Regions from separate parts of the Paraburkholderia bengalensis genome, predicted to be linked through region 1. Evidence: riboswitches for the same ligand, from Rfam matches in the RefSeq annotation. Region 1 holds a riboswitch; each other region holds the start of a gene.

Region 1 (10,593 bases):
AAAGCATCGATTTTTTTACCAGACCACCTTTCGTGATTTGCACTACGGACCACGGGAAGCAGTCGTCACCACTTCCGGACGTCATGCAAATCTAGCCGACGAAAGATATGAAAAGCGCTCGGAAAGCCGAATAGGACAGGTCTTATTGCGCGAAGCAAGGGCCCAATTTCGAAGGTTTCCTACATGCGGAATTGAAACGGGCAATCAGTCAACGTGCGCAGCGTATGCCGGTTCGAATGAAGGAGAAATGCAACGGACGTGACGAAGCAAGCGACGCGTCACCAGGATTTTTTTCTTTTACAAGACGTGCAGAGGAATCGTCGCGCCGAATCGCGCAACGTGAATTGAAGCTTAAGCGCCCATCAGCGCATCAAATGGAAACCACTCGCCGCTCCACTCGCGCGCGAGTTCCGCGCAGCGCCCGATGCGCGTGCGCTCCAGTTCGAAATCGACGATCACCACATGATCGGCGTGCGCGGGCCGCGCAGGCATACCGCTGCTGCGGCCATCGGAAAGCACCCACAGCCAGCGCTGCTGCATCGGCCGACGCCGCGCGACACGTTCCAGCATTGCGGACGCCGCTTCAACGCCGAGGATCAACGGCGTCCCGCCGCCGCCGCCGATAGGCTCGATCCACCGCTCGTTCCACCAGCGCGGCGCGGCGGGACCAAACCGCACATCGGCGCGATCGCCGCCAAAGCAAACCAGCGCCACGTCAGCACGCGCGGCGCGCGCCTGATCGAACATTGCGACGAGCAGACCTTTCGCGCGCGCGAGTTTTTGGCTCGACATCATCGACCCGGAGCAATCGAGCACGAAGCAATGCAGCACGCCGCCGCGCGCGTCTTCGTGCACATAGCGCAAATGGTCCACGCGCAAGCGCTCATCACGCTTCGCGGCCAGCGTGCGCGGCCATGCGATGCGCGCGCCGGAAGAACCGTCGCGTGTCGCATCGCCCGCGCCTTGGCGCCATCGAAAACCGCTGCGCATTGCGCGCGCGGCCGCGCCCTTTCGATGGCTCAGTGTTTTTTTGCGTTGAGGGGAATGACGCTCTTGACGTTCGTGACGCGCGCGGTGCCCGTCGGTTCGGGCGGCAGATAACCGTAGTCGCTATCGGCAGCAGCATTCGCGCTTGCTGCCGCCGAAGGCTCTTGCGAAGGCGCCGATGCATCGTGAGGCTGCACGACAGGTTCATGCAACCGCCGCCGATGCAGCAACACCGATCCGGCTACGCGATCGACATGCGCAATCGTCACCGCATCCGCCTGCTCGAAAGCGGCGAGTGCTCGAGCCGCGCGCAGCATCACGAGATCCGCGCGCAAGCCATCGACGCCCGCCGCAATGCACAACGTGCTGACATGCGCGTGCACTTCGTCGTCGAACGAAAGTTGCGCCAACGCGGCACGCGCCGCGCGAATGCGCGAAACGTACGCATCGCTTTGCCCTGCATGACGTGCGCGAAACGCAGAAGGATCAAGGTCGAACGCAAGCCGCGCCTTGACGATGTCCTGCCGGGTTTGCGGCTCGAAGCAATTCTCCAGCGCGACCATCAAGCCAAAGCGATCGGTGAGTTGAGGCCGCAGTTCACCTTCTTCCGGATTCATCGTGCCGATCAGCACGAAGCGCGCGTCGTGCGTATGCGACACGCCATCGCGCTCGACGGTATTGACGCCGCTCGCCGCTGCATCGAGCAACGCATCGACGAGCCCATCGGGCAACAGATTCACTTCATCGACATACAGCACGCCGCGATGCGCTTTCGCGAGCAGGCCCGGCGAAAAACGCACCGACGCATCACGCAACGCCGACTCGATATCGAGCGTGCCGATCAAGCGGTCTTCGCTCGCGCCCAACGGCAGCGTCACGAATTGCCCTTCCGGCAGCAACTCCGCCAACGCGCGCGCCGCCGTCGATTTCGCGGTGCCGCGCGGGCCGCTCACCAGCACGCCGCCGATGCCCGGATCGACAGCGGCAAGCAACAGCGCCTGCTGCAATGCCTGCTGGCCGATCAATGCGGAAAACGGAAACACCGCGCGCGTCCCGCTGGCTTCACTCATGATCGTGATCCTTCGATGTGTTGTTCGCTATCCAGCAGATGCCGTTCGACTTGCGCGCGATAGTCGCCAGGTTGTTGCCACAGGCCGCGCTGCATCGCTTCGAGCAGGCGCTCGCATACGGCGTGCAATGCATGCGGATTGTGCTGCCGCATGAACTCGCGCGTGTCGGTGTCGTTCAGATACGCATCCGTGACGAGCGCGTATTGATGATCGGCGATCACGCGCGCGGTCGCGTCGTAACCGTAGAGGTAATCGACAGTCGCCGCGATTTCGGCCGCGCCCTTGTAGCCGTGACGCTTCACGCCCTCCAGCCACTTCGGATTCACGACGCGCGAGCGGATCACGCGCGCAATCTCTTCATGCAGCGTGCGAATGCGCGGCGTGTCGGGATTGCTGTGATCCGCGTGGTAGACGTGCGGCTGATTGCCTGCGAGGTGCCGCACCGCCGCCGTCATGCCACCCTGAAACTGGTAGTAATCGTTCGAATCGAGCACGTCGTGTTCGCGGTTATCCTGGTTCTGCAAGACGACATCCATGGCGGCGAGCCGCGTGCCGAACGCATGCCGCGCCTCCTCGCCCGCGCTCTTCTGCGTGTACGCATACCCGCCCCACGACAGATACGCGTTCGCCAGATCGGCGTCCGTCTGCCACTGCTGCGTGTCGATCATCTGCTGCAAGCCCGCGCCATATGCGCCGGGACGCGCGCTGAACACGCGAAAGCCCGCGCGCCGTCGTGCTTCATCGGGCGGGACGCCGCGCGCGATCCACGCATCGCGCTCGCGCATCACGCGCGCGCGAATCGGGTTCACGTCCTCGGGTTCATCGAGTTCGGCGACGGCCTGCACAGCGGCATCGAACAGATGCATCACGTTCGCGAACGCATCGCGGAAGAAGCCGGACACGCGCAACGTCACGTCGATACGCGGCCGGTCGAACGCGGCAATCGGCATGATCTCGAAGTCCGTCACGCGATGACTGCCCGGCGCCCACTTCGGCCGCACGCCGAGCAGTGCGAGCGCCTGCGCGATATCGTCGCCGCCTGTGCGCATCGTCGCCGTGCCCCACACGGAAAGACCGATGGCGCGCGGATAATCGCCGTGCTCCTGCAAGTGCCGCTCGATCAGCGTCTGCGCGGACTTCAAACCGAGCGCCCACGCGGCTTGCGTCGGGATCGCGCGCGTATCGACGGAATAGAAGTTGCGGCCCGTGGGCAACACATCGGGGCGTCCGCGCGACGGCGAGCCGCTCGGGCCCGGCGGCACGAAACGCCCTTCGAGCCCGCGCTTCAGATGCATCAGTTCGTGCGGCCCGCATGCGTCGAGTCGCGGCAAGATGTCATCGCGCAACCGTTCGAGCACTTGCGCGGCGTGCGGCAGTTCGTCGGTGCAAGGCGCGGCGTTCGTGCCGCTCTGCAAACCGCACACGCTGTCGAGCAACGACGACGCCAGCAGTTCCAGCCGCTCACGTGTGTCGCCGTTGTGGCGCCAGGGCGCATCGCTCACGCGCTGCAACAGCGCGGGACGTGGCCCGTGCCACTCGGCAGACCAGTCCGCCGACAGCGGATCGAACAGATGATCGACTTCGAGATCGCGCGCCAACGCATCGATCAGCCCCGCCTTCGCGCCCATGCCGTCGCCGACCGGAAAGCGCCCGAGCGCGAGCAGCGTATCGCGCCGCTGCACGCCCGCAGGCGACTGCCCGAACGTATGCAAGCCGTCGCGAATCTGCGCTTCTTTCAGTTCGCACAGCCATGCATCGACGCGCGTCAGCAGCGTGTCTTCCGTATCGGCATCGCTCGGCGCTGCAAGACTCAACTCTTCATGCAGCCGATGTTCGACAATGGTGTCGAGTATGGTTCGCCGCAATAGCTTTGCACGACGCGGATCGACCATCAGCGCGTCGTAGTACTCGTCGACTTGACGTTCGAGATCCTGCAGCGGCCCGTAGTTTTCCGCGCGGGTGATGGGCGGCATCAGATGATCGACGATCACGGCCTGCGTGCGGCGTTTCGCCTGGCTGCCTTCGCCTGGATCATTGACGATGAACGGATACAGATGCGGCAGCGGCCCGAGTATCGCATCGGGCCAGCACGTGTCGCTCAACGCGACGCTCTTGCCCGGCAGCCATTCGAGATTGCCGTGCTTGCCGACATGCACGACGGCATCGATATGAAACTGATGCCGCAGCCAGAAATAGAACGCGAGATACGCGTGCGGCGGCACGAGTTCGGCATCGTGATAGCTGGCGTAGTCATTCTGCTCGCGCGAGCGCGGCGGCTGAATGCCGACGAACACATGCCCGCAACGCCAGCCCGCGATCATGAAACGCCCGCGCCGCACAGTCGGATCGCGTTCAGGCGCGCCCCACTTCGCATTCAGCGCGTCGCGCAGCGCTTGCGGCAGACGCGCGAAGTGCGTCATGTAGTCGCTCAACGCAAGGCTCTGCAACGCAGGCCGCAGATCGCGCACGACGGGATCATTCGTCACGCCCTGCGTCAACGCGTCCATCAACGCGCTGCCGTTCGCGGGCACATCGTCGATGCGATAGCCTTCGTCGCGCAGCATCGCGAGAATGTTCACGACGGATGCCGGCGTATCGAGCCCCACGCCATTGCCGATGCGCCCCTCGCTCATCGGATAGTTCGCGAGTATCAGCGCGAGCTTTTTCTCGGGGTTCGGCGTGCGGCGCAGCTTGCACCAGCGCTCGCTCAACTCAGCGAGAAACGTGATGCGCTCGTGATCCGGCTGATAACGAACCACGTCCACTTCCGTATGCGGACAGCGATACGCGAGCCCCTTGAAACTGATCGCACGCGTGATGATGCGGCCGTCCACCTCGGGCAACGCGACATGCATCGCAATGTCGCGCGAATTGAGGCCGTGATTGTCCTTGAGCCAGTCTTCGCGATTGCCGCCGCTCAGGATCACCTGCATCACGGGCGCGTCGCCCGCGAGCGCGAGCGGTTCGGGATCGTCGATGGCGGAAGCGGCGAATGCCGTCGTGTTCAACACGAGTGCGACGTGATGCTGCGCAGCCAGTTCCTGCACGACGTCCCGGCTGATCGTATCTTTGAGCGACGTGATCGCGACGGGCAGCGGATTCATGCCGCGCGCTTCGAGCGCATCGGTCAGCGCATCGAACACGGCCGTATTCGCCGCCTGCAAATGCGCCTTGTAGAACAGGATCGCGACGACAGGCGCGCCTGGCTTCCAGCGTGCCTGCCAGTCTTCGACTGTCGCGATGTCGCGCTCCGGGTGATAGAGCGCGGCATGCGGCAATGGACTCGGCGGCGCAGGCTCCTTGCCCCAGCCGAGCGCGCGCCACGCAATGCAGCGCATGAACGCTTCGGCATTGTGTGCGCCGCCTTCGCGCAGATAGCGCCATAACTGATGGCACAGGTCGGCGTCGGCGGTGCTGCGCGCGAGCAGGTTCGGATCTTCCTGCAGATCGCCGGAAAACATCGCGAGGGTCTGCCCTTTGCGCTGCGCCAATGCGACGACCTGCTCGATGCCGTAAGGCCAATAGGCTTCGCCGCCCAGATGATCGACCACGACCACGCGCGCATGCTGCAACACATCGTCGACGTAAAAATCCACCGACGCCGGCTGCCGCAGATACGTCACGTTGGCAAGCCGCACGCTCGGAAAACCATCGCCCAGACGCGGCACGACGCTCGCGAGCAGCGACAGCGTCGTGTCGGCGGAACTGAGAATGACGATGTCCGCGGGCTGCTGATCGATACGGATCACGCCCTTCGAATCGTCGACGAAACCACCGGGAACGGTGCGCAGCAGATGCATCGCGTTGCCTGTCAGGCCTGTCGTGTCTGCGCGTGCTGCACGTTCAGCGCTGCGTTCAACGCGGCATCGAGCGCGCGTTGCAGCGTGGGCTGATCGAGGTCTGCGCCGATCAGCACGAAGCGGCTCAGCGACGACGCGTCGAGTTCACCCGCCTGCCAGCGCCGGTCGAAGTAGCTGTCGAAACGCCTGCCCACACCCTGAATGACGAGGCGCATCGGCGCATTGGGCAGCGCGGCAAAGCCCTTCACGCGATAGATCGTGTGCGCTTCGACCACGCTTTGCAGCGCGGCGATCATCGTCTCGCGCGACACGGCCTGCGCACTGACGACGACGGAGTCGAACTCGTCGTGATGATGGTCGGCGTGATCGGGATCATCGGCGGAACCGTGGTGATCGTGACGCAGATGAATCGTCTCCTCCAATGCCGATTCGAGCCCGAGCAGCGCGTGCAGATCGAGTTGCCCCCTATGCGCGCGCACCACCTTCACCTGCGGCGGAATCTCCTCGCGGATGACCGTCTCGACACTCGCCTGCTGCGCTTCGTCGAGCAGATCGGTCTTGTTCAGAATCACGAGATCGGCGGCGCAAAGCTGGTCTTCGAACAGCTCGTGCAACGGCGATTCATGATCGAGATTCGGGTCCGCCTTGCGCAACTGGTCGACGGCAACGGGGTCTTGCGCGAACTGGCCGCTCGCCACGGCCGGACCGTCGACCACCGTCACGACGGCATCGACGGTAAAGCTGTTCTTGATCGACGGCCAGTTGAACGCCTGCACGAGCGGCTTCGGCAATGCAAGGCCCGACGTTTCGATCAGCACGTGATCGATCTGCTCGCGCCGTTCGACAAGCTGTTCCATCACCGGGAAAAATTCTTCCTGCACGGTGCAGCACAAACAGCCGTTCGCGAGTTCATAAAGCTGGCCTTCCGTCTCGTTGCCGTTCTCATCGCAACCGATGCCGCAGCCCCTGAGTATTTCGCCGTCGATGCCGAGCTCGCCGAACTCGTTGACGATCACGGCGATGCGCAGGCCGCCCGCATGCTGAAGAATGTGACGCATCAACGTCGTTTTGCCGCTGCCGAGAAAGCCCGTCACGATGGTCACGGGAATCTTGCGCATCTGTGTCTGCATGATGGCTCCGTTGCCCGCGCTGCGTTCGGGCGAACTTGAAGAAGTAAGGCACGGGGACGAAAACGGCGCCGCACGGGCATTTGCATGCTCGAAGAAAGCACCAACGCAAACGCCATGCAGCGCATGAGGAATCGTGAACGCAGCGCCGCATCCCCGCAGCGCAGCGTCGTCGTCTCGGGCCGGTATCCGGGCTGATGAAAGCGCCGCCTCTCCTTCCCGCGCGAGCATTTTCGCGCAGTGGATTGCTCTGCATGGGCCGCTATTGGACGCACATGCAGCGAGGCCGGCTCTGCATCGTCTTCGCGATGCCTTCACCTACCGTTGCGGGGAGCAGCATAGTTTGGTTCTGCGATGTCACGCAAAACCGGCTATTTCCCGTTTAACTGCGCACGCCGAACGCGCGCGCGAGCACCAGAGTGCGTGCGAGTTTAGGCTTCGTCGCGAGGAGCGTCAAGAAAGGCCGGACGGGCTTTCCGGGCATCATCCCGAGGCGACGCGCAAGTTGGCGTGTGCTATCGTATGCGCGCGTCTGGTGCCGAGCAGGCCAGCAACTCAGGGCCTGCAGAGTTAAACGGGAAACAGGGAAGCGTCGTCATCGCCATTGCGCGCGATTCATATGACGCCCAGCCTGTGCTGTCCCCGCAACGGTCACGCGGCAAGCGGAATGCCAACGCGTTCCGCGCAGTGCGTTCAAAGCCACTGCCTGCAGCACGCAGGCGGGAAGGCGAACGCGATGAGCCGCCAGCCCGGATACCGGCCAGATGCATGGAGGCGACGATCACCTCGCCATTCGCTGGAGCCGCGGGAAACGGCCGCCAGCGCCCGCGCGCGACTCTCACCGCCCTCGCGCGTCGCAAGCACCATCGGCAATCTCGAATGACCTATCACTCGCAAGCGTGCGCTCGTGCAGCGGCGCTTTTTTCGCAATGAGCCGCGCCTGGCTGATCGGCGCCGGCCCCGGCGACGTCGAGCTGCTCACGCTCAAGGCCGTGCGCACGCTCGCGCAGGCCGATGTCGTACTCGTCGACGATCTCGTCAACCCCGAAGTCCTGCAGTTCGCGCGCGACGACGCGCAAATCGTCCATGTCGGCAAACGCGGCGGCCAGGTGTCGACGCCGCAGCCGGACATCGTCGCGCAGATGCTCGACCATCTGCGCGCGGGCCGCAGCGTCGCGCGCCTGAAAGGCGGCGACCCATTCGTGTTCGGCCGCGGCGGCGAAGAGCAGCAGGCGCTGCAGGCCGCGGGCATCGCGGTCGAAATCGTCGGCGGAATCACTGCCGGTATCGCCGCGCCCGCGGCCATCGGCATTCCCGTCACGCATCGCGATCACGCGCAAGGCGTGATCTTCGTCACCGGCCACGGCGCGGGCGAGCACGAGGCCGACTGGGCCGCGCTCGCGGCGACCCGGATGACGCTCGTGATCTACATGGGCATGCGCCGTCTGAACGACATCGCCGATGCGCTGCTGGCAGCCGGCATGCCGCCCGACACGCCCTGCGCCGCGATCGAATCCGCCACGCGCCCCGAGCAGCGCCATGTGCGCGCGAGCTTGCGCGAACTCGCGCAACACGTCGCCGATGCGGGGCTCGGTTCGCCCGCCATCGTCGTGATCGGCGGCGTCGCGTCGCTCGGCGTGTCATGAAGCTCGTCGCGGGCATCGGCTGCCGGCGCGGCGTGTCGGCCGAACAGATCGAACGCGCCGTGCGTGACGCGCTCGGCGCGACGCTCGACTTCGCGGCGCTGCACGCAGTTGCGTCGCTCGAATCCAAGGCCGATGAAGCCGGTCTCGTTGCATTCTGCGCGCAGCATGGGCTGCCGCTGCGCACCTTCACCCGCGAAGCCATCGCGTCGCTCGATGCGGCAACCAGCGTGTCGGCCGCCGCGCGCGAACATCTCGGCATCGACGGCGTATGCGAGCCTTGCGCGCTGCTCGCGTCGCGAGGCGGAACCCTGCTCGTGCCGAAGCGCGCGCGCGACGGCGTGACGGTCGCGATCGCGTGCGCTGCCGCACGCTCTCCATCCCACGACATACCCGCAATCAAGGAACATCGATGAAAACCGATCCCGAATCGCACGCACGCATGACGCAGCGCCGCCGCGAAGGCCACGAGAAAAAGCAGGCGCAGGCGACGGTCGAAAAAGGCCTGTTGATCGTCTACACGGGTACGGGCAAGGGCAAGTCGACGGCGGCGTTCGGCATGGCCGTGCGCGTGCTCGGCCACGGCCTGAAGCTCGGCGTCGTGCAGTTCATCAAGGGCGCGCTGCACACGTCCGAACGCGATTTTCTCGGCACGCAGGCGAACTGCGACTTCGTCACGATGGGCGACGGCTACACCTGGAACACGCAGGACCGCGAAGCCGACATCGCGACGGCACGCAAGGGCTGGAACGAAGCGCGCCGCATGATCGAAAGCGGCGAGTACCAGATGGTGATTCTCGACGAGTTGAATACGGTGCTGAAGTACGAATATCTTCCGCTCGATGAAGTGCTGTCTGTCGTCAATGCGCGGCCCGAGATGCTGCATGTCGTGATCACGGGCCGCCATGCACCCGACGCGCTCGTCGACGCCGCCGATCTCGTCACCGAAATGCGCCTCGTCAAGCATCCTTACCGCGAGCAGCACGTGAAGGCGCAGCGCGGCGTGGAGTTCTGAACATGCTCGCGTGTCCCGCCCTGTTCATCAGCGCGCCGGCGTCGGGCCAGGGCAAAACGACGGTGACGGCCGCGCTCGCGCGGCATCATCGGCGCATGGGGCGCGACGTGCGCGTGTTCAAGACTGGCCCGGATTTTCTCGACCCGATGATCCTAGCGCGCGCGAGCGGGGCGCCCGTGCTGTCGCTCGACCTGTGGATGGTCGGCGAGTCCGCATGCCGCGCGCTGCTCGCGCAGGCCGCGCGCGAAGCGGATCTGATCCTGATCGAAGGCGTGATGGGCCTGTTCGACGGCACGCCGAGCAGCGCCGATCTCGCCGCCAGATTCGGCGTGCCTGTCGCGGCCGTGATTTCCGCGAAGGCGATGGCGCAGACCTTCGGCGCTGTTGCGTTCGGCCTCGCGCGCTTTCGCGAGGACGTGCCGTTTCATGGCGTGTTCGCGAACCGGGTCGGGTCGGCGCGTCACGCGCAGATGCTCGAAGAAGCGCTGCCGCGCGATCTGAAGATGCTCGGCTATCTGTCGTCGACGGATTCGATCGAATTGCCCGATCGCCATCTGGGCCTGCTGCAGGCGGCTGAAATCGACGATCTCGACGCGCGGCTCGAGCGCGCCGCCGACGCGCTCGCCGCCACCCCGCTCGCCCAGTTGCCGCCCGCCATCGCGTTCGACGAGCCGGAACACGAAGCGCCGCTGCCGCGTCTGCTCGACGGCATGCACGTCGCGATCGCGCGCGACGCGCGTTCTCGTTCATCTATCCCGCCAACGTGCAGCTGCTCGAAGCGCTCGGCGCGCGCGTCACGTATTTCTCCCCCCTTGCAGACGAGCCCGTGCCCGGCGGCGCCGACGCGCTTTATCTGCCCGGCGGCTATCCGGAACTGCACGCGTCCACGCTGGCGGCCAACGCGCGCAGCGCCGCGTCGATCCGTGCACATGCGAGCGCGGACAAAACCGT
Region 2 (10,593 bases), on a different contig from region 1:
GGCAAGCGTTCACGCTTTCATCCGCGCGCTCACGCGGCGGGCTTGGCCAACTGCTTCGTGATGAATGTCCACTCGGCTTGCGTGACGGGCGTGATCGACAGGCGGTTGCCCTTGGCGAGCACGCGCATGTCGGCGAGTTCGGGGTGTTCGCGCAATTCGGCGAGCGGTATCAGCGCGATCTTCTTCTTGAACACGACATCGACGAGCGTCCAGCGCGGCGTTTCCTGCGACGACTTCGCGTCGTAGTACGGGCTCTTCGAATCGAACTGCGTTGGGTCGGGATAGGGCGTCGAGCACACCTCGGCGATGCCTGCGATGCCCGGCTCAGGGCAGCTCGAGTGATAGAACAGCACGCCGTCGCCGATCTTCATGATGTCGCGCATGAAGTTACGCGCCTGATAATTGCGCACGCCTGTCCACGGTAGCGTGCGCTGCGGCGCATTCGCGAGATCGTCGATGCTCGCTTCGTCCGGTTCGGACTTCATCAGCCAGTAGCGCATGAGTCGATTGAACGTGAAGTGTGGGAATGATTCGTCGAGCAGTGCTGTGCGACAACCGTGCACGCAAAGAAAAACGGCATCGGATAAGTCCGATGCCGTTCGTATGGGTCCCCGCCTTAGCCGCTAGGCCGGCATCCTGAACCTGAGGTTCAGAATTGGTCGCAGTTAGCAGCACTTCGGGTACATCAGACTGAGTGACGCGCACGCCCGTGCTACAAATTTCCGCAACCGTGCATATAGCATTGGTTCAAGGAATATATGACCTTGGCGAACCAGGCAGGGAAGCTGAAAAACGTTTGCTCTACATCTACCACATGAACCTGACCGCAATGCAATCAAGCCCGTCAGAATTTTTTTACTGCACGCTGTACTGTTGAATCACAGTGCCCAGCTGCTCATTCATCTGGTGCATTGTACGCCGGATTTCTTCGGCGGGAAATGATTCTCCGTGTCGCACGCTGGCTTGCAGCCTAAGCAGTTCCGATGCCAGCGACAGCGCCGCCATCACGGCGATGCGGTCCTGACCGCGTACGTTGCTGCTGGCACGGATCTTCGTCATCTCGGCGTCCACGCGCGCCACCGCTTCGAGCAGCGCGGCTTCCGTTTCCGGCGAGCACGCGAGGCGATAGGGCTGGCCGAGGATCGACACTTCGATCTGCTTCGTGGTCATGCATTTTCTCCGTGGCGGGTCGCGTCGTTGTTCGCGTCGTGATTGGCCTGCGCGTGCTGCTCGGGCGCGAGGAGATCGAGTTGATTGTCAGGCTCGTGAGCGCGGGCGCGCGGCAATTTCTCGAGGATCGCGTTCAGACGCACCTGGGCGTCGTCGATCTTCGCAGACAGCGCATCGCGCTCCGCCTGCAATGCGTTGCGTTCTTCACGGGCCTGTTCGAGTTCTGCGCGGGTCGACTCGCATTCGGCGCGCGCTTGTGCGAGCTGTTCTTCGAGCGCGAGGCGAGCTTCGTTATAGCGCTGGCTGATCTCGATCAGCCGGCCAATGTTCTGTGACAGTGTTTCGAGTTCGGTGAGCATGTGCTGCGTCCTCTAAAGACATGGCATTCTAGCGCGGAATGTCGCACGCTCGGACATTTGTCTCGTTTCGAGACGTAACATTAGCGCCTTAATTCCGCAATATCCAGGTGCGTGCCCGCGTGGCACGCATTTTCGCCCCTAAAAAAGGGGCTTTTTCAACAGTCCGATGTTCGGGATGCATGCGATGTGCCGCGTTTCTTGACGCGTGCATCCGCCACTTCTACACTGGCGCCCACTCAGGTGCCCGCGCGCGGTATCGCGCCGCGCGCAGTTAAACGGGAAGCAGGGAGCGAAGTCCGCCCGGACGAGCCAACCTGCGCTGTCCTCGCAACGGTACAACGACCGCAGTTTCTGCAGGTCGACTCATGCACGCATCGAGCCAAGGTGTCGAACGTCGTGCGGCAAGCCACTGTGCGTCATGCGCGGGAAGGCGGGTCGGCCAGTCGTCAGCCCGGATACCGGCCGGAGGCCTGGAGCGCGTCGCTCCTTGACAGGCATCGGCCCACGAGGAGCGGGCCGCGCACAGGCCCACAGGACTTTCTCGATGCTCATCCCGATGCATGCCACGCGTCCGACTGCGCGTTTTGCCGCGCGTTTCTCCGCGTATTTCTCTGCGCATTTGATTGATTACGCCCGCGCCCCGCTCGCCGCGCTGGGCGTCCTTGCGTACGCTGCCAGCGCGATGCCGCTTGCCGCTCATGCCCAGTCGACCGCTCATGAGGCCGCTCATGAGGCCGCTCATGAGGCCGCTCACGAAGCCGCTCACGAAGCCGGCCCTCAGGGCCTATCCGCCACATCCGCGCAGCGATCGGACATGCTCCCGTCTGACGTAGACGCGCCGGCCAGCGCGTCCGTGCTGTCGCCTATTGTCGTGACGGCCGACCGTCGCGCGCAGCGTCTCGCCGATGCCATTGCGCAGACCACGCTCTTCGACGCACAGGACATTGCCGACACCACCGCGCGCGATCTGCCCGGCCTGCTGCAGTTAGCACCGGGCGCGCAGATCGTGCGCAACGGCGGCCCGGGCGCGACCTCGAGTCTGTTCCTGCGAGGCGCATCGGCGACGCAGTCGCTGGTGCTGATCGACGGCGTGCGCGTCGACTCGGTGAGCCAGGGCAACGCACAGCTCGAACAGATTCCGCTCGACCAGATCGATCATGTCGAAGTCGTGAACGGCAATGTGTCGGCGCTGTACGGCTCGGGCGCGATCGGCGGCGTCGTGCAAGTGTTCACGAGGAACGGCGGCAATCATCCGCCGCGTTTTCACTTCGACGTGGAGTACGGCAGCTATCACACGCAGCGCCAGGCGGCGGGTGTCGACGGCGCGCTCGACAAGGACGGCCGCACGACCTTCAGCATCACGCTCGCACGCGCGAAGACGGACGGCTTCTCGTCGATCGACCCCGCGCTCGCGAGCGTCAATCCCAATGCAAACGGCTACTTCAACGAGAGTGTGAGCGCGTCGCTGCGCCACAAGCTGACCGACGCGTGGGACGTCGGCGTGCGCTATTTCCAGTCGAACGGCACCGACAGCTTCGACGATCCGTTCGGTCTGCCCACCAATCTCAACAATCTGCACAGCAAGGTGCAGACGGCCTCGGTGTTCGCGAACGGCAAGCTCACCGATGCGTGGACCACGCGCTTGGTCGTCGCGGCGGGCAACGATCGCAGCAACACGGCGCTCAATGGCGACTATCTGTATCGCTACGATTCGGACAACCGTCAATACACGTGGCAGAACGATTTCACGATCGCACGCGATCACAAGCTGCAGCTCGGCTACGAGCATCTGGACCAGACGCTCGACTCGAACCAGTACAGCGCGCCCGATCGTCACGTGAATTCGGCGTTTGCGGGCTACACGGGGCGCCTCGGCGGCAGTCAGATCCAGGCGAACGTGCGGCGGGACCAGTACTCGGATTTCGGCGGGGCCAACAGTTACTATCTGGGCTATGGCTACGACTTCGACGAACACTGGAAGGTGACTGCAAGCTGGTCCGATGCGTTTCGCGCGCCGAGCTTCAATGATCTGTACTACCCGAGCAGCGGCAATCCGCTGATCCAGCCAGAGCAAAGTCACTCCGTCGAAGCCGCGCTGCAATACGCATCCGATGCATTGGGTCTCCTGAAGCTCACCGCTTTCCAGACGCGCTACACGAACCTGATCGACTACGTGCAGACCACGCCCGGCATCTATGTCGCACAGAACGTGGGGCATGCGAAAGTGCAGGGCATCGAAGGGTCGTGGGCGGGTCACGTCGGCAAGACGGACGTGCGCGCGGCGGTGACGTTCCAGAATCCCGTCGACGAAGACACGCACACCGAGCTGAACCGGCGCGCGCGCCGCTTTGCGTCGTTCACCGCGAACCGGTCCGTCGGCAAATGGCGCGTGGGCGGCGAGTGGCTCCTGAGCGGCGAGCGCGACGACAGCGGCGCGCCGCTCGGCGGATATGGCATCGTGAGTCTGTCGGCGCGCTACAACATCACGAAGGCATGGTACGTGGCCGCGCAAATCCAGAACCTGTTCGACAAGGACTATGAACTCGCCTACACGTACAACACGCCGCGGCGCGGCGCCTATCTCACGCTCGGCTGGCAGCAGCTGTAACGCGCGATGAACGGCTTCGCACAACGTCCGCGGGTGCCGCTCGCGCAAGGCATGAGCGCGAAGCGCGCGCTCGCGATCTGGGCGGCGCTCGGTGCGGCCGCGCTCGTCGTCTTCGTCGCGTCGCTGGCGCTGGGCAGCGTGAGCATCGCGCCGCTGCGCGTGTTGGACGCGTTGCTGCCGTCCCACGACACCTCCGCCGATCTCGCCGAGCAGATCGTTCGCACGCTGCGCCTGCCGCGCGCACTGGCGGGCTTCGGCTGCGGCGCGCTGCTTGCGCTCGCAGGCGCGCTGCTGCAGGTGTTGCTGCGCAACCCGCTGGCCGAGCCATACGTGCTCGGCGTATCGGGCGGCGCAGCGAGTTTCGCGCTGCTGGCGATGATCGCGGGCTGCGCGTGGTGGATCGTCGATGCATCGGCGTTCGCGGGCGCATTCGTGTCGATCGTGCTGGTGCTCGGTCTCGCGCGCGGCGCGCTGTGGCGCGGCGAGCCGCAGGACGCCTCGCCGCGTCTTCTGTTGACGGGCGCCGTGATCGCGGCGGGGTGGGGCGCCATCATCACGCTGCTGCTGACCGTCGCCCCCGACAGCCGCCTGCGCGGCATGCTGTTCTGGCTGACAGGCGATCTCAACGGCGGCGGCATGCCGTGGCTCGCGCTCGGCGCACTCTGCGCGGCGCTGACCGCCATCGTGCCCATCGCGCCGCAACTGAACGTGCTGTTGCGCGGCGACGCGGCGGCGCAGGCACTCGGTGTTCCCGTCATGCGCGCACGGCTGCGCGTTTATCTGGTCGCGTCGCTGGCAGCGGCCGCCGCCGTGACGACGGGCGGCACGATCGGCTTCGTCGGGCTCGTCGTGCCGCACATGCTGCGGCTCGCGTTCGGTAACGATCAGCGGATGCTGCTGCCCGCCGCGGCGCTTGGCGGCGGCGTGGCCGTGATGGGCGCCGATCTGCTCGCGCGCACGGTCGTCGCGCCCGCGCAATTGCCCGTCGGCGTGATCACTGCGCTGATCGGCGTGCCTGTGTTTCTGTGGATGCTGCTGCGAAGGAGGCGCGCATGAACGGCCACATGAGCGCACACACGCACGCACAAATCGCGCTGCATGCGCAGCAATTGACGCTGCGCGCCGGCGCGCGCACGTTGCTCGACGCGTTCACGCAAACGTTCGGTCCGGGCGAGCTTTGGTGCATCGCCGGGCCGAACGGCGCGGGCAAGACGACGCTGATGTCGACGCTCGCGGGCCTGCTGCGTCCCGCGCAGGGACACGTCGAACTCGATGGCGCGCGCGTGAGCGACTGGCCGCTCGCGCGTCTCGCGCGGCGTCGCGCGTGGATGCCGCAAGCCTCGCACGATGCGTTCAGCGCGAGCGTGCTGGACGTGGTGCTGCTGAACCGCTTCCCGCATCTGGCGGGTTGGGGCTGGGAGCGCGACGAGGACCGCGCGGCCGCGCATGCGGCGCTCGCCTCGCTTGGACTCGCCGACTTCGCCTCGCGCGACGTGCTGTCGCTGTCGGGCGGCGAGCGGCAGCGCGTCGCGCTCGCGGGCGTGCTGTGCCAGGACGCGCCGCTGCTGTTGCTCGACGAGCCGCTCGCGCATCTCGATCTGCATCATCAGATCGATTGCCTCGAAGCGTTGCATGCATGGACGCGAGGCGGCACGCGCAGTGTGCTGTTCTCGTGCCACGATCTGAATCTCGCGCGCCGTTTCGCGACGCATGCACTGCTGCTCGAAGGCAACGGTATTGCGCATGCAGGACCTGTGCGCGATGTCTTGACGCCGGAACTCGCGAGCCGCGCATTCGGCTATCCGCTCGTGCTGATCCGCGATGGCGACGATGAAGCGCTGATCCCGGCGTTTCGATCGTCGGCGCAAAACTAAACTCTCCACTCCTGAACGAACATGACCACTTCGCTTTCCCTGTCCGAGCTGTTCGATGTGAAGCCGCTCGAACAGACGCTGCGCGCCGACCTGCAACGGATCATCGACCTGAAGACCAAGCCGCCTGGCAGTCTGGGCCAACTCGAGACGCTCGCGCGTCAGATGGGCATGATCCAGCGCACGACGAAACCCACCATCACGCGGCCCGCGATGATCGTCTTCGCCGCCGATCACGGTATCGCGAACGCGGGCGTGAGTCCGTATCCGCAGGCCGTGACGGCGCAAATGGTGCTGAACTTTCTGGCGGGCGGCGCGGCGATCAACGCGTTCAGCCGCGTCGCCGGGGTCGAACTCGAAGTCGTGAACGCGGGCGTCGCGCATGACTTCGCGCCGCACGAAAAGCTCGTCGATATTGCGCTTGGCAAAGGCACGCGCAATTTCGCGCAGGAGCCCGCGATGACCCGCGACGAAGCGCTCGCCGCGTTGCGCGCGGGCGCGCAGCGCGTGCGCCATCACGCGGCGCTCGGCACCAACGTGATCGGCTTCGGCGAAATGGGTATCGCGAATACATCGTCGGCGGCATGCCTGATGAGCCGGCTGTGCGGCGTGCCCATCGACGACTGCGTCGGGCGCGGCACGGGTCTTGACGACGCGGGCCTCGCGAAGAAGCGCAACGTGCTGGCGGCGGCGCTCGCGCATCATCCGGCATCGAATGATCCGCTCGAGGTGCTCGCGACCTTCGGCGGCTTCGAGATCGCGATGATGGCAGGCGCGTATCTCGGGGCGGCGCAGGCGCGCATGACGATCCTCGTGGACGGCTTCATCGCGACCGCCGCGCTGCTGGTCGCCGATGCGTTGTCGCCTGCCGTGCGCGATTATTGCGTGTTCGCGCATGCATCGAACGAGGCAGGCCACAGGCGCATGCTCGATCACTTCGGCGCGGTGCCGCTGCTGGCACTCGACTTGCGGCTTGGCGAAGGCACGGGCGCGGCGCTTGCTGTGCCACTGCTGCGCGCAGCCGTTGCGTTCGTCGACGAGATGGCGAGCTTCGAATCGGCGGGCGTTTCGCAACGCGATGCCTGACGCTTTGCGCCTGCCCGCTACCGACCTATCGAACGTACAGCGATGAACGAACTGCGTTACTTCTTCACGGCGCTCGGCTACTTCACGCGCGTTCCCGTGCCGCGCTGGGTCGGCTACGAACCGCATTATCTGAGCGCGGCGGCGCGTTACTTTCCATTGGTTGGCGCACTGGTCGGCGCGGCGGGCGCCATCGTATACATGGCGGCGCTGCGCATCTTTCCGGCGGGCGTCGCGGTGTTGCTGTCGATGGCGACGACGCTGCTCATCACGGGCGCATTCCACGAAGACGGCCTTGCCGATTGCGTCGATGCATTCGGCGGCGCCTACACGCGCGAAGACACGCTGCGCATCATGCACGACTCGCGCATCGGCGCATTCGGCGCGATCGCGTTGATGATGGCGCTCGCGTTGAAGTGGCAAACGCTCGCCGTCTTGCCGCCGCTACGCGCTGCGTGGCTGATGATTGCCGCGCACGCCGCGAGCCGCGCCTGCGCGATCAGCTATCTCGTCACGCTCGACTACGTGCGCGACGAAGGCAAGGCGAAGCCCGTCGCGCAGCGCATGTCACGCAATGCGTTGTGCTGCGCTATCGTACTGGGTATCCCGTGGCTTTTCTGGCCGCAGTGGCGCGCCGGCTGCATCACGCTCGTGGTGCTGGCCGCGTTGCGCTTCTTGCTGGGACGCTATTTCGTCAGACGCATCGGCGGCTATACGGGCGACTGTCTCGGCTTCGCACAGCAGATTTTTGAACTGGCCATCTACCTCGTGGGACTCGCATGGATATCGTATTGATTCGTCATCCGGCTGTCGCGGTCGAAGCGGGTGTCTGTTATGGCCAGAGCGACGTGGCGCTGGCGGACGCGCCGGAAGCATCCGCGGCGGCCCTCGCGGTGCGTCTCGCGACATTGCAGGTGCCCGCGCCGCGCGTGCTGCTGTCGAGTCCGCTTACGCGCTGCGCGAGCGTCGCGGCCGCGCTGGCCGCGAACTTCGGCTGCGCGGCCAGCATCGACGACAGCCTGAAGGAAATGAACTTCGGCACGTGGGAGTTGAAGCGCTGGGACGGCATCGATCGCGCGTCGATCGATGCATGGGCGGAGAATTTCGAACACGCGCGCGAGCATGGCGGCGAAAGCGTCGAACAGTTCGTGAGCCGGGTGCGCGCATGGTTCGACGTGTTCGAGCAGACACGCGAGCTGACGCCTGCCTATGTCGTCACGCACGCGGGCGTGATGCGCGTGATCGCGGCGACGGTGCTCGGCGTGCCCGTCGAACGCTGCCTGAAATGGTCGATCGACATGTCGGGCTGCGTGTGGCTGCGTCGCGACGACGTGAGCCAGCAATGGTCGCTGGTGCGCTGGAACGCGTGACCGGTTTTAACGGCGGCGCGAACGCGCGGCGTCGAGGTCTGCGCACAACTGCGCCGCGCCTTGCGCAATGCGCGGCGCGGGCCGGTTGATCAGATCGCCGTCGATTGCGAACAGGTTGCCGCGCGCGACAGCCGTCATGCCGGGCCACGCCTTCCACTTGTCGAGCGAAGGCAGCGGCCGGTCGGGTGTTGTCGCGCCGGGTGCGGCCGTGACGATCGCTTCGGGGTTCGCGGCGAGCACGGCTTCCGTCGATACCGTCGGCACGAGCGGCTGCAGCTTCGCGAACACATTGCGCCCGCCGCATAGCGCGATCACGTCGCTGATCAAGTGCTCGCCGTTGAGCGTCATCAACGGGTCGTCCCATACCTGGTAGAACACGCTGACGGACGGCTGCGCCGCATAGCGCGCGCGCAGCTTCGCGATGGCCTGACGGTACGCGCGCGCGGCGGCGTCGGCGGCGGGCGAGGTGCCGAGCAGCGTGCCGAGCTTCGTCAGCGTCGCGGCGATATCGTCGAGGCGACGCGGCTCGCTGACATAGAGCGGAATGTGCAATTCGCGCAGACGATCGAGCTGCTGCTGCGCATTGCCATGCCGCCACACGACGATCAGATCCGGCTTCAACGCAGCGATACGTTCGAGATCGAGCGACTTGTTGTCGCCGACGCGCGGCACCTGTTTCGCTTCGGGCGGATAGTCGCTGTACGTCACCGCGCCGACGAGTTTCGCGCCGGCGCCTGCCGCGTAGATCATCTCCGTCACGTGCGGCGCAAGGCTGATCACGCGCTGCGCGGGTTGCGCGAGCGTGACGGCGGTGGCGTTGTCGTCGTCGACGGTGATCGCCGCGTGCGCGTGCCATGTCGCGGCGAGCGTGCAGGCGGCGCCCAGTGTGCGTAGCCGTCGTGTCAGTCGCATCGGTTCTATCGTTCCGTCATGGCGTGGCGCAGACACGATTCGAGACGCGTCCAGTCGCTTTCCGTTGCGGGCAGGCCGAAGCGCACGCTTGCGGGCTCGGTGAAAAAGCGCGTCCAGATGCCTTGTTTCGCGAGCGCTTCGTGCAGATGCGCGGCGCGTGGGTCGGCAATCCATGCGAAAAGCGGTGTCGAGCGGACCGCGAAACCCTGCGCGCCCAGCAGGGCGGCGAGCCGCGCGCCTTCTTGCACGAGCCGCGCGCGCATGGCCTCCTGCCATGCCACGTCGGCGAACGCAGCGCTGACGGCGTGCCGCGCGGGGCCGCTGACGGTCCACGCGCCCAACGCTTCGTCGAGCGTCGCGAGCAGGCGCGGGCTCGCGAGCACGAAGCCCGCCCGCCCGCCGGCTAGACCGAAGAACTTGCCAGGTGAGCGCAGCACGACGAGTCCCTCGCAATCGACGTGCGCGGCAAGCGACGCCGACGGCATCGCATCGGCAAACGCTTCGTCGACGATCAGCGTGCCGCCGCGTTCGCACAACGTGGCATGCCAATGCAGCAGCGTCGATGCGTCCAGATGCTGCGCGGTCGGATTGTTGGGATTGACGACGACGGCATGCAGCAGGTCGTCGGGCAACGCGGCGCACGCGATGTCGAGCGTCGTCACACGATGTCCCGCGCGCGCAAACGCGGGCGCGTACTCGCCATACGTGAGCGGCGCGATGCCCACCGTGCCGCGTTCGAGCGCAACGGGCAGCGCGCGGATGGCTGCCTGGCTCCCGGCGACGGGCAACACGTGCGCGGCATCGGGCGCGCCGTAGTAGCGCGCGGCGCGTTCGGCAAAGCCGTCGCCGTTGTCGGGCAGACGCCGCCAGGCGTCGGCGGGAACGGGCGGAACGGGGTAGCCGTGCGGATTGATGCCCGTCGACAGATCGAGCCACGCTTCATACGGGATCGCGTAGCGGCGCGCCGCTTCGTGCAGATTGCCGCCGTGCTGGATGCTGTGCGCAGTGTTGGTGTGCGTCATGACGATGGCCGGCTAGCTCTGGAACGGCACGCTCAACAGTGCAAGCGCGATGAACACGGCGAGCCACAGGATGATCGTCCGCTCGACCAGCATCAGCGCCGCTTCGACGTGCCGCGCGCTGGCCGTATGCCCCGCGCCGAGCGTCGGGCGCTGTTCTATCACGCCGTGATAGACCGCGGCGCCGCCGAGCAGCACGTT
Region 3 (10,593 bases), on a different contig from region 1:
CCACGTCTGCCGAGGCCAAACCCGAGGTGGCAGCGCGCTGCGAGAGATGGATGGGGCGGACGGAGTCGGTGCCGGGAGTGGGATTCACGGGAGGGCCTTGTGGGTTGTAAAGCGTATGGTTAACCATATTAACTAAATTGGTTAACCACAATCCCGCAGGAAACTATGACGGGTATTCGTGTGAACACTTTTGGGCGTCGTGCGCGCGCCGCCGGCCGTCGCTACAATACGGCCGCTCACCCAGCCCGTCTCAACCGTACGAACGACATGGCCACACGCCCGACCACACCGCCGCCCGCCGCCGACGAAGATAGCGTCGAAGCGCGCATTTACGCGTCGATCACCACGGCGCTGCTCGAAGGGCGCTTGCGCCCGGGCGCGCAGCTCGTCGAGCGCGATCTCGCGGCCGCGTTCGGCTGCACACGGGGCGCGCTGCGCAAGGTGCTCGCGCGGCTCGGGTTCGAAGGCAAGCTAGTGCTCGAAGCGAATCGCGGCGCGTTCGTGCCGTCGCCGTCGGAAGAGGACGTGCGGCAGGTGTATCGCGCGCGGCAGGTCGTCGAGGCGGGCATCGTCACCGCGCTATGCGGCGCGCTGTCGGCGCAGGACAAGCGGCTGCTGAAGGCGCATGTCGCGAGCGAGAAAAAGGCCCTGAAAGATGGCCGCATCGACGAGCAGGTGCGGCTCGCGGGCCGGTTTCACGTGCTGCTGACGCAGCTCGCGGGCAGCGCGGAACTCGAAGCGTTCGTCGCGCAACTCGTCGCGAAGACGGAACTGTACAAGGCCCTTTACGATCCGTCGAAGGGCACGACCTGCTCAGCCGACGAACATGCCCGACTGATCGACGCGCTCAGTGACGGCGTTCTGTCCGTCGCGCTCGAGGCCATGCGCGCGCATCTTGCGGAGCTGGAAGAGCGCGTGATAACACGCATGCAGCCGGGCGCGAGTGACGATGTGGCTGCTGTGTTTAGGGCGTGAACGACGGGATATGAATTGCGGGGGGAGCCGCAGCGAGTGAAACGCAGGGAATGAAGCGCAGGGAATTGCCGGAAACGAGCCGCGCGGCATGCATTGCACATGCCGCGTCTCTTTCGCAGATCTGTGTTGCGTGTCGCGCTCTGCGCAACGGACTCGACACGCGTCGATTATTCGCGCGTCAGCGGCGGCGCATTGCCGTGCCGCTGCTGCGTTCGTCTTTGTGACGGAAGTTGATGCGTCCCTTGGTCAGGTCATAGACCGACAATTCGAGCGTGACGCGGTCGCCCGCGAGGATACGGATGTGATGCTTGCGCATGCGGCCCGAAGCGTACGCGCCCACGACGACACCGTTATCCAGTGTCACGCGGTAGCGGCTGTCAGGCAGCACTTCGTCGACGATGCCGTCCAGTTCAATCAGTTCTTCTTTCGCCATGCAAACTCCTGGGTCGTTGAGGGAACGGGCTGCGCGCGGCGCGCAGCATATCTTGCGCGGCAGCACAAGCGCTGCCGCGGCGATGCGGGTGAAGCCGTGAAGCGCGTCCCATGCCACACGGCGGGACGCACGCGATCAGAGATCGGCGACGCTTTGTCCGTCGACGTGACCGTCGATCACGTTGGTTGCGTGTTCCATGCACGCCATGCGGGCCTTGCCCGCGCCTTCGAACGGACGGAAGTGCGCGAGCCGGAAGACGCGGCCGTCGTCGATCGATTTCGCGCCGACGCGGCAAATGCGCACCGATGCGTCGTAGCCGCTATCGAGCGAATTGCGATGGGTAACGCCGCTCGACGTGCGGCGCGGATAGACGAGCGGATGAATTTCGTAACCTTTGTAGGTCTTGATGCCTTGAGTCATGTGCAAAGTCCTGTGATACAGGCTGCCGGCGCGCGCGCATCACGAGCGACGCAACAGCAAGGCAGCCGGCGGCGGGCACGTTCGCGCACGCCGCAATGGAAATGGTTTGGCGCGAGTCCTACGCGTGGACCCGAACGCAGCCGCGAACGACGCGGTACCGATGGAGAAATACGCTGATGCCGCACAGGCACCGAACGCATGACGAATGTCACCTGGTCGGGTTCAACTATGGCCGAAGTGACGATGACCGCCGGGTTACCGCTGCCCGACATTGCGCGGCGGCGGGGACGGCAGAGACGCAATCCATGCAGCGGTGAAGCTGAAAACCGGCGAAACCGGTAGAACGCGCTGCGGTTAAGAAGGTGCCGGAAGGAAATGGCAGAGTGCTGCTGTAGCAATATTATGCCCTAAAAACAGGGCCTTGTGTAGCACAAACTTCCGTTTGCCCGCTTGTGGGGAGCAATCCAGTTCGACGGGCGGCGCGGCGGGCCTACCTGTCCACGGGCGTTCATTCCGCTTCGTGCGTCATGCGTTTTTGCAGTTCGCGAGCAGCGGCGAGCGGAATGCGCGCGTCGTCCCATTTCGCGAGCCATTCCACTTCCTTCGACGTGAAAATCTGCCCATGATTGCGCAGCGCATATTGCAGCGAATCAATGATGTGATTGCGAATGATCTCGGGCGTGCGTGCATCGTCGAGCACGGTGCGAAACGCTTCGAGCGTGGCCATCGGTTGCCTCTTTTCGGTGAACGCTGGATAGGAACCCAACTCTTATCGCACATCAAAAAGCGCGTTGCCAGGCGGTCAAAATTCGCGCGGCTTCGCGGCGCTCGCAGATCGCGGGCGGTGGTATGCCGTTTGCAACCCGCGCTTTGCAAATCGCGCTTGGCGGACTCACCACGCCTGAGCTTTCAGCCGACACGAGGCATCCAATGACATTCAGAACGATGGCGCCCCTCACGGTATGGACCGTCGCGCAACTGGCGATCGCCGCAACGGGCGATGGATCCTGCGGTGTGCTGTCGGGTGCGGGCGGGCCGGCTGCGTCGGCTGCATCTGGCGTGCCGGCTGCAAGCGGCTTTGCGTTGCGCGACGGCGAGCCCGTCGATTTCATCGCGGGCGGCAAGACCGTGCCGGGCACGTTGCATGTGCTATCGGATGGCGGGGCCTATCGCGCGTACTGGCAGCCGCAGGGGCGCCCCGAGCGTTACGTGCTCGCGAGCGCGGGCACGGACGCCGTGCGCCTGATCGCCACGCCGATGCAGGGCACGCCCGCGGCGAACGGCTTGCCGGGCACGGCGCTCAATCCGCAGCAGGTGTTGTCGTGTCCCGCGTTGTGAGCGCGCGGGCGGATGACTGTTCGCGCTTCGCGCGCGCCGCGTGCTTCAGGCGTCGGGCGTCGGAAAGGGCGTGCGAGGGGGCGCATGAGGGGGCGCATGCGGAGACGCGTGCGGGGCCGTGGCCCGCCACGTCCAGCCTCGCTCGCCGCGCTGCAATTCGACGATGGCGAGGGGCGGGACGTCAATTTGCGTGAACGCTGTCGACGGCGCGTGCAGCACGTGCACGAGCACGGCGCGGATCACGGGCGCATGCGTGACGGCGATCAGCGTGCCGCGATGCCCGTGCTCGGAAAGCGCGTCGAGCCAGCCGCCGACGCGCCGCGTCAACGCATCGAACGATTCGCCGCCGTGCGGCGCGGCCGACGGATCACGCGTCCAGACGGCGAGCGCGTCGGGTTCGTCGCGCGCGATGTCGACGAGGCGGCGGCCGCGCCAGCGTCCGTAGTCCGCATCAGCCAGGGCCGGCTCCCGCGTGACGGCGGCGAATCCGAATATCCGCGCCGCTTCCGTTGCGCATCGTGCGGGACTCGCGAACGCGGCCTCGGCGGCGAGCCAATCCGCGTTTGCAGCACGACATGCTGCCGCTTCTTCGACGGCGCGCGCATCGAGGGGATCGTCGCCGTCGGGAAATGTGCCCTTGCGCTGCGCGGCAGTCGCCGGGTGGCTGATCATCAACAGACGTATGCGCATCGGCGGCTCGTGGTCGGGAAGAAGGAGCGAAGCGGGAAGGCATAGCAAGATCGAGCAAAGACCATCCAGGAAGAAGCAGGGCAGCAGGAAAGAATCGCAGTTTAGCGCGTAGAATAGTCGCCACTCGAAGCGCGGAAGCCGGTGCAAGCCCGGCGCGGTCGCGCCACTGTAATCGGCGGTGAATGCATCACGAATGTGCAGCATACGAGCCGGAAGCCAGACCCAAGCTTCGACTTCCCTCATCAATCGACTATCGGGGCGCGCAACCCCAGGAGATGTTCGCCATGAACGACACCGTGTTCGACCACGCCCGCGAGGCCGATCAACCCGCCATCACGCCCGTTCCGCTGCGCGAACTGCTGCCGTGGGTGATCTTCGGCGGCCTGCTGATGCTGCTCGCGCTCTATTTCGTCGGCGCCGAACAGGGCGCGACGTCGCTGTTTCCCGGCATGTACGTGCACGAGTTCGTGCACGACGGCCGCCATCTGCTCGGCTTTCCTTGCCACTGATCGCGTAAGGGAGTCATCACCATGGTTGGCAAGTTGTTGATGCGAGGCATGCTCGCAGGCATCGTCGCGGGCCTGCTCACGTTCGCGTTCGCGCGCGTCGCGGGCGAGCCGCTCGTCGAAACGGCGATCTCGCTCGAAGAAAAAACGCATGCGGCGGAGCACGCCGGCGAGCATGAAGAAGAAATCGTCAGCCGCGGCACGCAGGCGGGCCTCGGTCTGCTGACGGGCGTGGTCGCCTACGGCATGGCGTTCGGCGGACTGTTCGCGTTGACGTTCGCGTATCTGTACGGGCGCGTCGGGCGGATCGGCGCGCGCGCGTTGTCGGCGTGGCTCGCAGTCGGCGCGTTTGTTGCCGTCGTGCTGGTCCCGACTCTCAAGTATCCGGCCAATCCGCCGTCGGTCGGCGATCCGGAGACGATCGGCTCACGCACGGGCCTGTTCTTCCTGATGATCGTCACGTCGCTCGTCGTGATGGTGTTCTCGATGAAAGTGCGCAAGCATCTGCTGCCGCGGCTCGGGCAGTGGAATGCGTCGATCGCCGGCGGCATGGTGTTCGTCGCGATCATCGCTGCGATCCAGCTTGCGCTGCCGACGGTCAACGAAGTACCCGAAGCGTTCCCAGCCGTCGTGCTGTGGAAGTTCCGCATCACGGCGCTCGGCATGCAGGCAATCATGTGGGCCGTGATCGGTCTGCTGTTCGGCGCGATGGTCGAGCGCAGCGAACGCATTGCGCGGGCGTCGAACGCGGCGGCGCGCGACCGCGCGTTTCTCTGATCCCTCTGCGATCCCTGTGTGCGCGCCCACTTGCCGACGCGGGCGCGCATCCTCCTTCAGTTGGCCAAAGCCAGGAACCGCGCCAGACACGGATTGCGGTTCGCGGGCGACCACACGAGCATCTGGGAAATCAACGGCGCGTCGGCGAGCGGCTTGAACACGACGCCTGCCAGCTGCGCGCGGCTCATCGACTTCGGCACGAGCGCGATTCCCACGCCTTCGTCGACGAGACTCAACACCGTTTGCTGTAACTGCACCTCGAAGCGCACGTCGGGCGCGAAGCCGCCCCGCGCGCAGTGATCGACGATGGTCGCGCGCAGGCTCGGCGCGACGGCTTCCGATGCCATCACAAAGGGCTCGCGCGCGAGCCGCGCGACATCGAGCCGCCGCGCGCGGGCGAGCGGATGATTGCGCGACAGCGCGACGCACAGCGGCTCCGTGAAGATCGCGCGCGTGTCGAGCGCCTTGTCGGGCGCGCCTGGAAACATGATCGCCGCGTCGATCTGGCCGCTTTGCACCTGCGGCGCGAGATCGTTCGACACCACTTCGCGCAGGTTCAGCGTCACGTCCGGATACGCGTCGCCATAGGCGCGCGCGTAGGCAGGCAGCACGCTGTAGGCGGCGCACATCGTGAAGCCGATGGTCAACTGCCCGCTGTCGCCGACGGCTGCCGCGCGCGCCTGCCGCGCCGCCTGTTCGATCGATGCGAGGATCGCCTTGGCGTCCGCGTAGAAGCGTTCGCCCGCGGCCGTGAGCGTGACGCTGCGCGGGCTGCGTTCGATCAGCGTGACACCCAGCGACGCTTCGAGCGCCGCCAGTTGCCGGCTGAGCGGCGGCTGCGACAGATTGAGGCGCGCGGCCGCGCGGCCGAAGTGCCGCGTTTCGGCCAGCGTGACGAAATAACGGAGCGGTTTGACGTCGAGCATGATGCAAAAAAGGTATGGTCGAAGGCCGGATTCAGCATTGGATTGTATCGCCGGAAACGCTTACGCTTGGGCGCTTCCCGATTCGCTTATGCATCCGCTCCCGCAACCCGTCACGGCGCCGCCATGCTCTCTACGCTTGAAATTCTGCTGCCCGTTTTCGCGCTGATCTTCGCCGGCTTCTTTTGCCGCCGCCGCGACCTGCTCGGCCCGACGGCCGCATCGGAACTGAACCGCTTCGTCGTCTGGCTCGCGCTGCCCGCGCTGCTGTTCGACACGATGGCCCATTCGACATGGCGGCAACTCGATCAGCCCGCCTTCATCGCGACGTTTTCGATTGCCTGCGCGGGCGTGTTCGCCGTAGTGCTGGCCGTGCGCCTCGCGCGCGGGCGGCATCTTGCCGATGCCAGCGTCGACGCCATCGCTGCGTCGTATCCGAACACGGGCTACATCGGTTTTCCGCTCGGGTTGCTGGCGTTCGGCAAGGCGAGTCTCACGCCGACGACGATCGCGACGATCCTCGTCGCGTGTGTGCTGTTCGCGCTGGCGATCGTGCTGATCGAAATCGGCCTGCAGACCGAGCGCGCGCCGCACAAGCTCGGGGCGAAGGTGCTGTGGCGGTTGTTGAAGAATCCGCTGATCGCCTCGCCGATTCTCGGCGTGCTGGCGGCGGGCGCTGACGTATCGTTGCCGCAGAGCGTCGAGACGTTCCTGAAGCTGTTGAGCGGCGCGGCGAGCCCGTGCGCGCTGGTGAGCCTCGGGCTCTTCCTCGCCGAAAAGCGGCCGGCGAAGGAAGCGGCGAGCGAGCCGCTGACGTCGTTGGTGCTGACGGCGATCAAGCTGATCGCGCAGCCCGCGCTGGCATGGTGGATCGCCGCACGCGTAGTTGCGCTGCCCGCGCCGATGGTCGACATGGCCGTCCTGCTCGCCGCCTTGCCGACGGGCACGGGGCCGTACATGCTGGCCGAGTTCTACCGGCGTGAGGCGCACATCACGTCGCAGACGATTTTGCTGTCGACGGTCGGCTCGCTCGTGTCGCTGTCGCTGCTGCTGTACTTCATGCACGCGCCGGGCTGAGGGGATGCAGGCGTTCGGGGGCGTTGGGCAAGGAAATCGGCGTGCTGATTGCGGATGCGAACGCGCGAAGAGATCGCGACGGGCGCAGGCGAAACGATCCGTGGCATCAGAGCGGCGATTTCGCGCGTCGCGAAGATCGTCGGCGAAATCGGCGGCGGCGTCGCAGCATCCGAGCAACGGCATCAAGGAAGTGAGCCTCGCCGTCACGCAGACGGATGAGGTGATGCAGCAGAATGCGACGCTCGTCGAGGAGAACGTCGCGACGGCGGCTTCACATGCCGACGATGCGCAGCGGTTGAGCGAATGAACGGCGGCGTTTCGAGTGGAGCAGGGAGGGGCGGGGCGCGAAGCGCACGCGCCGATCGCTGCGGCTTAGACGAACCGCTCCACCCGATACGGCGCCGGATCGGTAAAAGGCGTCTCGCCCGTCATGAGTTCGGCGAGCAGCCGGCCGCTCACGGGCCCGAGCGTGAGCCCATGATGGTTGTGGCCGAACGCAAACCACAACCCGCGATGCCGCGGCGCAGCGCCGATCACGGGACGCATGTCCGGCGTGCAGGGCCGCATGCCGAGCCACGGCTCGGCGTCGACGCGCTCGCCGAGACCGAACGTCGCGCGAGCGAGCGGCTCGATGCGTTCGAGCTGAATGCCCGTCGGCGGCGCGCCGCGCTGCGCGATCTCGACGCCCGTGGTCAGACGCAGGCGGTTGCCTTCCATCGGCGCGACCACATAGCCGCGTTCCGTATCGACGATCGGCACGGACAGCGTCTGCCGCGTGGGCCGGTAGTGCATGTGATAGCCGCGCTTCGCGCGCAACGGAATGCGATAGCCGAGCGGCTCGAACACGGTGTCCGACCACGGGCCGAGCGCCAGCACGACCTGCTTCGCGCTGATCTCGCCTTGGTGCGTGGAGACGGTCCACGCGTCGCCCGATGCGCGCAGGGTCGCTGCATCGCCCGTCAGGAACGTGCCGCCACCCGTTTCGAACAGGCGCGCATAGCCCTTTACCAACGCGCCCGGATTCGTCACGCTCTTCGGGTCTTTCCAGTGAATCGCGCCGCAGATGCCTTCGCCCACGCCCGGCTCGCGCGCGCGCAGTGCGGCGGCGTCGAGCACGCTCACGTGCAAACCATGCTCGCGCACGGCCTGTTCCGACGCACGCGCTTCGTGATCGAACGCGGCCCGCGTGCGGAATGCCTCGATCCAGCCGCCGTCGTGCACGAGCCCGCCGACGCCCGCGCGCGCGATCAGTTTGTCGTGCTCGTCGACGCACGCGCCGATCAGCGGCATCATGTCGCGCGCCGCGGCCGCGAGCCGCTGCGGGGCGGATTCCCACCAGAAGCGCGCGAGCCACGTTGCGTACGCGGGCAGCGCCTTGTAGTCCCAGTACAGATCCGTCGACTGGTTGCGCGCATAGCGCAGCAGCGTGCCGAGCTTGCGCGGAAAGCCGTACGGCACGACCGACGAGCGCTCGATCAGGCCTGCGTTGCCGAAGCTCGTCTCTTCGCCGGGCGCGCGCCGGTCGACGAGCGCGACGCGCCGTCCGCGATCCTGCAGATGCAGCGCCGACGACACGCCGACGATGCCCGCCCCCAGCACGATGACGTCGAAATCCATCACGTTGCCCGATTCTCCTGATTGACGAAGCCAGAACGAGCGTGACACTGAAGGCACCCGACGCAGCGCTCGCATGCGGATGCCGGCTCGCCTGCCGTTCGGCTTCGGCAGCGTATCACTTCGCGATGATGTCGCGCTTGAAGTACTTCTGCGACAGCGCGCTCAGCGTGCCGTCCTTCTTCAGCTCGGCGAGCGCCGCGTCGATCTTCGCCTGCAACGCCTTGTCGCTCTTGCGCAAGCCGAAGCCCGTGCCTTCGCCGAGCGTCGACGGATCTTTCAGCGGCTCGCCGACGATCTGGTAGCCCGCGCCCGCAGGCTTGCTGAGAAAGCCTTCCTGCACGGTCTGCGCTTCCTGCACGGCGGCATCCAGGCGACCGGCGACGAGGTCCGCATACACCTGGTCCTGATCCTGATACGACACGACCTGCACGCCCGCATTCGCCCAGTGCTTCTTCAGGAAATCTTCCTGCGACGAACCCTGCAGCACGCCGACGCGCTTGCCCTGCAGGCTCTTCACATCGGGTAGCAAACCCGAGCCGTGCTTCGCGACCATCACGATGGGCACGATGTAGATAGCCGGCGAAAACGCAATGCTTTCCTTGCGTTTGGCCGTGATATTCATCGCCGAGTTGATCACGTCGAACTTGCGCGCCTGCAGCGCAGGAATCAGGCCGTCGAACGAATTCTCGACCCACACGCACTTCACTTTCATCTTCGCGCAGACGGCGTTGCCGACGTCCACGTCGAAGCCTTCGAGCTGACCCGACGCAGTCTTGCTTTCGAACGGAGGATAGGCGGCTTCGATGCCGAAACGCAGCGTGTCGGACGCTTGCGCGCAGGCGGCGCCCGCCGTGATCGCGAGGACGGCGGCAGCGAAAGAGAGCTTCAGTTTCATGACGGTTCCTGTCGTGGGTGATCGGGTCATGCGCTACGGTGGGCGCACGAAGAAATATAGACTGAAAGTCCAGTATGGACTATAGGGAATACGATAGTCCAGTGATCAAAAATACCGTTCCGCACTGTACGAACGCTTGATGCAAGCGGGAAAGACCGGGAAATCATGCGATGAAGCGAGCGTCGGCGCAGGCTCGCGGGCACATCGAACGAGATTTTTTGTCCACGCCGATAAAGTCTCAAGTAGACTATAAATCCACAAAACGAGTCGCATCCGATCAAGTGCTCAAGCTGGATTGCCCCACCCGACAACCGTATCGACGCGCCGCGCGTCGCCTCTGGAGATGAACCGATGAATTCCGCCTTGCCATTCGCCGTCGACGAACAGGCTGTCCGCGAAGCGCTGCCCGCACTCGACGTGCGCGGCGCGCTGGCGGCGATGTTTCGCGCGCTCGCTCGCGCCGATGCCGTGCAGCCGCCGCAGACGCTGACGCTCTTTCCGCACGGCGCCGGCGATTTCATCGCCTATCTCGGCGCGCTCGCCGATTCGAAGGTGTTTGGCGCGAAGCTCTCGCCGTACATCGTGACGGGCGGCGCGCCCATCATCACCGCGTGGACGGCGCTGATGTCGATGGAAACCGGCCAGCCGCTGATGTGGTGCGACGCGGCGCTGCTGACTACCGAGCGCACGGCGGGCACGACGGCGCTCGCCGTGGACCAGCTGGCGCGCGCCGATGCAACGCGGCTGGCCGTCGTCGGCGCGGGGGGGCGTGGCGCTCGCGCACGTGCGGCATGTCGCGCCGCTGCGCGCCTGGGAGTCGGTTCGCGTGTATTCGCCCGCGCTTGCATCGAACGGCGCACGGCGCGCGGCGATGCTATCCGCCGATGCACGCGTCGAGATCAGCGCGAGCGTCGAGGGATGCGTGCGGGATGCCGACGTGGT

Evidence for each region. Region 1 has a riboswitch for cobalamin ahead of cobW (cobalamin biosynthesis protein CobW). Riboswitches for the same ligand answer to the same signal wherever they lie in the genome.
Region 2: it holds a riboswitch for cobalamin, as region 1 does, so the genes downstream of both, H3V53_RS07060 (TonB-dependent receptor domain-containing protein) here and cobW (cobalamin biosynthesis protein CobW) in region 1, are expected to answer to the same signal.
Region 3: it holds a riboswitch for cobalamin, as region 1 does, so the genes downstream of both, H3V53_RS09880 (CbtB domain-containing protein) here and cobW (cobalamin biosynthesis protein CobW) in region 1, are expected to answer to the same signal.

What each region holds. Positions count from the first base shown of each region.
Region 1 covers NZ_JACFYJ010000043.1:25,237-35,829, reverse strand. The annotation lists gene H3V53_RS23690 (vWA domain-containing protein) at 352-990, opposite strand; gene H3V53_RS23685 (magnesium chelatase ATPase subunit I) at 1,020-2,057, opposite strand; gene cobN (cobaltochelatase subunit CobN) at 2,054-5,857, opposite strand; gene cobW (cobalamin biosynthesis protein CobW) at 5,869-6,987, opposite strand; cobalamin riboswitch at 7,148-7,418, opposite strand; cobalamin riboswitch at 7,501-7,763, shown strand; gene cobA (uroporphyrinogen-III C-methyltransferase) at 7,914-8,630, shown strand; gene H3V53_RS23665 (cobalamin biosynthesis protein) at 8,627-9,043, shown strand; gene cobO (cob(I)yrinic acid a,c-diamide adenosyltransferase) at 9,040-9,642, shown strand; partial or broken gene H3V53_RS23655 (cobyrinate a,c-diamide synthase) at 9,645-10,593, shown strand, end outside.
Region 2 covers NZ_JACFYJ010000007.1:120,182-130,774, forward strand. The annotation lists gene H3V53_RS07040 (EVE domain-containing protein) at 30-500, opposite strand; RNA gene ssrS (6S RNA) at 605-786, opposite strand; gene H3V53_RS07050 (cell division protein ZapA) at 856-1,170, opposite strand; gene H3V53_RS07055 (hypothetical protein) at 1,167-1,529, opposite strand; cobalamin riboswitch at 1,751-2,010, shown strand; gene H3V53_RS07060 (TonB-dependent receptor domain-containing protein) at 2,344-4,137, shown strand; gene H3V53_RS07065 (FecCD family ABC transporter permease) at 4,144-5,193, shown strand; gene H3V53_RS07070 (ABC transporter ATP-binding protein) at 5,190-6,011, shown strand; gene cobT (nicotinate-nucleotide--dimethylbenzimidazole phosphoribosyltransferase) at 6,033-7,094, shown strand; gene H3V53_RS07080 (adenosylcobinamide-GDP ribazoletransferase) at 7,137-7,886, shown strand; gene cobC (alpha-ribazole phosphatase) at 7,871-8,461, shown strand; gene H3V53_RS07090 (cobalamin-binding protein) at 8,468-9,373, opposite strand; gene cobD (threonine-phosphate decarboxylase CobD) at 9,379-10,395, opposite strand; partial or broken gene H3V53_RS07100 (CobD/CbiB family cobalamin biosynthesis protein) at 10,408-10,593, opposite strand, start outside.
Region 3 covers NZ_JACFYJ010000011.1:92,908-103,500, forward strand. The annotation lists partial or broken gene H3V53_RS09845 (cyanate transporter) at 1-88, opposite strand, end outside; gene H3V53_RS09850 (GntR family transcriptional regulator) at 268-975, shown strand; gene infA (translation initiation factor IF-1) at 1,154-1,408, opposite strand; gene H3V53_RS09860 (hypothetical protein) at 1,544-1,828, opposite strand; gene H3V53_RS09865 (hypothetical protein) at 2,337-2,555, opposite strand; gene H3V53_RS09870 (hypothetical protein) at 2,759-3,166, shown strand; gene H3V53_RS09875 (histidine phosphatase family protein) at 3,212-3,856, opposite strand; cobalamin riboswitch at 3,943-4,096, shown strand; gene H3V53_RS09880 (CbtB domain-containing protein) at 4,141-4,365, shown strand; gene H3V53_RS09885 (CbtA family protein) at 4,387-5,139, shown strand; gene H3V53_RS09890 (LysR family transcriptional regulator) at 5,196-6,065, opposite strand; gene H3V53_RS09895 (AEC family transporter) at 6,189-7,139, shown strand; gene H3V53_RS09900 (hypothetical protein) at 7,240-7,446, shown strand; gene H3V53_RS09905 (NAD(P)/FAD-dependent oxidoreductase) at 7,512-8,756, opposite strand; gene H3V53_RS09910 (ABC transporter substrate-binding protein) at 8,872-9,651, opposite strand; gene H3V53_RS09915 (hypothetical protein) at 9,937-10,155, opposite strand; partial or broken gene H3V53_RS09920 (ornithine cyclodeaminase family protein) at 10,054-10,593, shown strand, end outside.